DNA from 2 places in the Labrenzia sp. R5_0 genome. Region 2 is predicted to be linked to the other one. Evidence: riboswitches for the same ligand, from Rfam matches in the RefSeq annotation. Region 2 holds a riboswitch; the other holds the start of a gene.
The links. A riboswitch is a leader RNA that binds a small molecule or an ion and turns the genes downstream of it on or off. The one in region 2 is predicted to bind cobalamin.
Positions count from the first base shown of each region.

Region 1 (2,386 bases), 180 kb from region 2:
CTCGCCGGGTCGGAACCGACTTCGTGACGGAAGAGTTTCGAGGGCCGGTGGTTGGCGTCGAGGCGAACGTAGAACACATAGCGGCTGTCTTCCGAGAAGACGCCGCCGCCGCCCGTGTCCTCGATGGCGTAGTCGAAATCCTTGGCAGACTGGGCGTCGCGCAGCTTCAGTGAATAATATTCCGAGCCCTTGTCGTCATAGGCCCAGGCGATGAGCTTGTGATCCGTCGACTGGCTGACGCCGCCGATCCGGAAATATGCCGTTCCTTCGGCTTCCTTGTCGCCATGGAGAAGAACCGTTTCCGCGCCACCGTCACGCGGGGTGCGAAAGAAAACCGGTTGCTGGCCGCCGGTTTCATACTTGAGGCCGTAAGCGAAGGGCCCGTCGGGCGCAGGAACCGAGCTGTCGTCTTCCTTGATGCGGCCGCGCATCTCCGCAAAAAGCTTCTCCTGCAGAGCCTTCGTCGGTGCCATCTGCGCTTCGTGATAGGCATTTTCCGCTTCCAGATAGCTGCGGATGTCGGCATCCAGCACGGACGGGTCCTTCATGACCTCCTGCCAGTTGTCCGCCCTCAGCCAGGCGAAGTCGTCCTGGCGGGTAATGCCGTGGGTCTCAAGGGTGAGGGGGCGCGCTGCGGCGCGCGGGGGAAGGGCATCCTGTTTCATGGATCGGAGGTAAGATTTTTGAGCCTTGAAGGCAAGGGTCAATCCTGCCGAGGCGGCTGGGTGTTTCCGCTTCCAGGCAATCCTGTCGTGCTTTCAGACAAGAGCAGCGACCCGCAAAAGTCTTTGACATTTTTCAGGCGTTCGCGCACTTAGGAAGAGATGGTTCCCGACTCCGAACTCCGGACCGGGATTAAAAGGGAACACGGTGCGACAAGCCCGAAAGGCTGCAAATCCGTGACTGCCCCCGCAACTGTGAGCGGCGAGCAAACCTGAAAGCGCCACTGGGGAAACCCCGGGAAGGATCAGGCAAGCAATGACCCGCAAGTCAGGAGACCTGCCATTTCACCTTAAACCTTAACCCGGGCGGGGTGCCCCGGAGGAGTGAGTGACATGGCCAATCGGCACCTGCCGGCAAAGTTGCACATTCGGTTCCTAACTGCCCCGCGAAATCGCGGAGGGCGATATGAACCGGAAATTTTCTGCTGAATTCTCAAGACTTGCCAACCTCCTGACCGAGGCTGATCCGCTGGCGACGCGCGCAGCACGCGCGATGGTTCCCGATGGGCTGCAAAAATCTGTTGTCAGCAAGAACATGGGTAATGTAATAACATTACATGATGATTGTGCCAAACGTACCCGATCCGGCCGTGCCCAGTGCAACGAGGAAAGCAATGCCTTTGCTTTTCCGCAGCCTCCTGTCGGTTCGCTGGCAGAAGCCGTGGAGGCGCGTCATGAGCAATGATCCGCATAAGATATTTGTCTGCACGACCTGTCGTCACAATGGGCAGACTTGCCATCCCGGATATAGGCTGATCTGCAAGCTGAAAAGTGCAATGGCACAGGCAGTGCCTGTCGTTGGAGACGAATTCGAAATCAGTGGAACAGCCGACATGGAGAGCTGTTCGAGACCGTGCACGCTGGCATTCAAGGCCACCGACAAGGCGATCTACCTCTTTGGGGACATTGAGGACGATACGGACATCGACGACCTGGTCGACTACGCCAATCGGTATCGCCAGATTGAAAATGGATGCGAGGTGACCGAGGAAAGCCACGGCAAGCGCTGGAGCGCATCGCAAGGCCGGCTTCCGGCAGCGATGATCGTTTCAGAAGCAGACGGGACGGCGTTCTCATGACAGGGGTCGATCTGTTTGTCCGGGAGGTCAGCTGGAAGACGGGGCAGGGCAAAACCATTCTGCATCCGCTCAGCTTCGGTCTGCCTGCCGGTGAGGTTCTTGGAATTGCCGGCGCCAATGGTGCCGGCAAATCCACCCTGTTGCGGCTGCTCTATCGCTTCCTGAAACCGAAAACGGGCGAAATCCTTCTGGATGGCACGGATCTCTGGCACATCAGTGCCAGGGAGGCCGCCAAAACGATCGCCGCCGTGCTTCAGGAGCAGCCGACCGACTTTGCCTTGTCCGTGCGCGAGATCGTCACACTCGGTCGGCGTCCCCATGCAACCGGTATTGCCGGCGCAGGCAAGCGGGACGCCGAGATCGTCGATGACTGTCTCGGGAAAATGGATCTGCTGTCCTATGCAAAAAGAGCCTTCGGCACATTGTCCGGGGGGGAAAGGCAACGGGTGATGGTGGCCCGGGCGCTGGCGCAAGAACCAAGGCTTCTGGTGCTGGATGAGCCGACGAACCATCTGGATATCCGTCATCAGCTCGAGATCGTTGAGCTGATTGCCGATCTGGACATTACCATTGTCACCAGCCTGC
Region 1 is NZ_JAGHRK010000002.1:121,306-123,691, reverse strand. It holds gene J7447_RS09395 (S9 family peptidase) at 1-665, opposite strand, end outside; cobalamin riboswitch at 809-1,022, shown strand; gene J7447_RS09390 (hypothetical protein) at 1,129-1,407, shown strand; gene J7447_RS09385 (DUF1636 family protein) at 1,337-1,801, shown strand; gene J7447_RS09380 (ABC transporter ATP-binding protein) at 1,798-2,386, shown strand, end outside.
Region 1: another riboswitch for cobalamin. It lies ahead of J7447_RS09390 (hypothetical protein); the one in region 2 lies ahead of J7447_RS10260 (energy-coupling factor ABC transporter permease).

Region 2 (2,386 bases):
TGGCCGCGGACGAATACAACACCTCCAGTGGCCTGACGGCCGCCGGCAGCCCGCTCGGTCTTCATGGTGTCGATCCCGTGGCCTTTGTCAGCCTGGGCAACCGGATTGACGGAACCGCGCAATATACGGCCGTCCACGACGGTGTTGCCTATTACTTCGCATCCCAGGAAGCCATGGATGCCTTCACCGCGCATCCGGATCAGTACCTGCCGCAAAACGGCGGCTTCTGCACCTTCGGTGTTTCAGTCGGCAAGAAGTTCGACGGCGATCCGCAGTTCGCGGCTGTTGTGGACGGCAAGCTTTATCTGTTCCTGAACGAGGCCATCTTCCGCGAGTTCCAGAAAGACCAGTCCGGTACAATCGCCAAGGCGGAAGCCAACTGGAAGAAGATCCGCTCCACCGAGGCAACGAAGCTCTGATTGTTCGTTGCCAAGGCGTCGGAACGACAAACAAAAAGGGCGGCCCCAGGGCCGCCCTTCGTGACTTGATTTCGGCAAAAGCCCGAAGACTTAAGCCGCGTTGTGCAGCCGATTTTCGAAAGCAAGGTTCCGGGTCAGCGGTGCCAGTGTCTTGGCAGCGGCCAGAACAGCCAGATCAGCCAGCGGCTCGCCCAGGATCACCAGCATATAGGCAAAACCGAAGGAACCGACGGAAGCCATGTTCTCGGCACCGAAGCCCTGGCCGTAGAATGCCCAGAAAGCAACCCAGCCAACGATACCGGCCTGGAACGTGGTGGAAAGAGCCAGTGCCTGAACGTAGGAAACATCAACATAGGCGGTCTTTTCCGGAATGATGCGGTTTGCCAGCATGCTGACAGCCCACAGCGGCACAAGCAGCGTGGTGACGTTGATGCCGTACTGCGGCAGGTCGAAAGGAGCAACCAGCGTCCCCTGGAGCAGAAGGCCTGCAGCAAGACCGATTGCTGCCGGACCAGCGCCGAACATCAGGAACAGGGTGGAGCCCAGGATAAAGTGCACTTCGGAAACACCGACCGGGTAATGCGGCAGGATTTCGAAGAAGCAGAACACGGCAACCGTCGTGATGACGGAGCGGACGGCAAGGCTGAGAACGCCGCTTTTGCGGATCGTGTCGAGAGCCATTTTGCCCAGAAGGCCGAAGGAAGCAGCCGCGGTGCCGTAGCTGAGTACGATTTTGGCACCGTCGACGATGCCCGGTTCGATATGCATGTCATTTCTCCTTTGCGCACCCTCCGTGCGCGAGCAGATGGTGTGAACCGGCCCCGATGGGACCGCTGGATGGCAGGTTTCCTGGCTCGCGAGTCTCTGCGCTGCCCGCCTTCCCGGATCGCTCCAGTGGCTTGAAGGGCTTTGCTCGTCGCATACAGTTGCGGGGGCAGCCACGGTATTGGTCCCTGTTGGGTACGCCTCACCGTGTTCCCATTTCATCCGCCCTTACGCTTGTTCGGGCGAAACCATCGCATCGTCTAGATTTGCAAGGATTGGCGATATTCTGCAAGCGAATTTTCGCCATATTCGGTCTGAATGCGACATTGCACCGAAATTTTGCCTTCTGAAGACCACCACCGAAATCAGCCGAATTAGCACTACCAACAAGCTTCAGATCTCAAAATACTTCTTCAGGGAATTGCGTCAGCCACCTGAAAAACATGACATTTGAAGCACCCAATCAAAGATGAAAATCAAAACCATTGTTTATTAAACTTTTCTGTATTTAGGGTAATTGTGATTTTTACTTGCAGAAACCCTAACGAAAGATAACCTCACTCGCATACAAAGCACATCATGAGAGTTTGCAATGCCCTTTACCAAATTGGGAACGCTTATCGCTGGTGTCGTCTTTTTCCTTGGCTGCATTCAGCTGGCACTTCTGGCCGGCGTTACTCTTGGTGCAGTCACTGAACCAAGACCGGGTTTTTTCCTTGGCAATCTGACACGCGAACAGGCGCTCGACAGCGGACTATTGAAGATCATGGCCGCCGTCGCATTCGGCGTGATCACCGAGATCAGCCGCTCGGTTGAAAAGAAGTAGACCACAACCAAAGACTTGCCGCAGGCGGTGACCTGTGAAAGTCTTCGGCCATGTTGAAATCGATTCCCCAGACCGCTCTCGCGGTATCTCTCCTTGCTGCCACCGTCACTCCTGGCTGGGCGGCACCTGACAAGCTGTTCGGCGCCATCAACGAACGTCTGTCGTTCATGCAGTCGGTTGCAGCCTGGAAAGCGGATAACGACAAACCTGTCGAGGATCTGCCGAGGGAAAAGGTGGTGCTGGATGCTGCCCGCGAAAAGGCAGTCGAAAACGGCCTGTCGGCTGACAATGTCACCTTGTTTTTCCAGGCGCAGATAGATGCGGCCAAGGACATTCAAACCTGCTGGATCGAACGCTGGGAGAGCGGTGAAGCTCG
Region 2 is NZ_JAGHRK010000002.1:304,886-307,271, forward strand. It holds gene J7447_RS10255 (YHS domain-containing (seleno)protein) at 1-419, shown strand, start outside; gene J7447_RS10260 (energy-coupling factor ABC transporter permease) at 510-1,187, opposite strand; cobalamin riboswitch at 1,241-1,452, opposite strand; gene J7447_RS10265 (hypothetical protein) at 1,777-2,010, shown strand; gene aroQ (gamma subclass chorismate mutase AroQ) at 2,061-2,386, shown strand, end outside.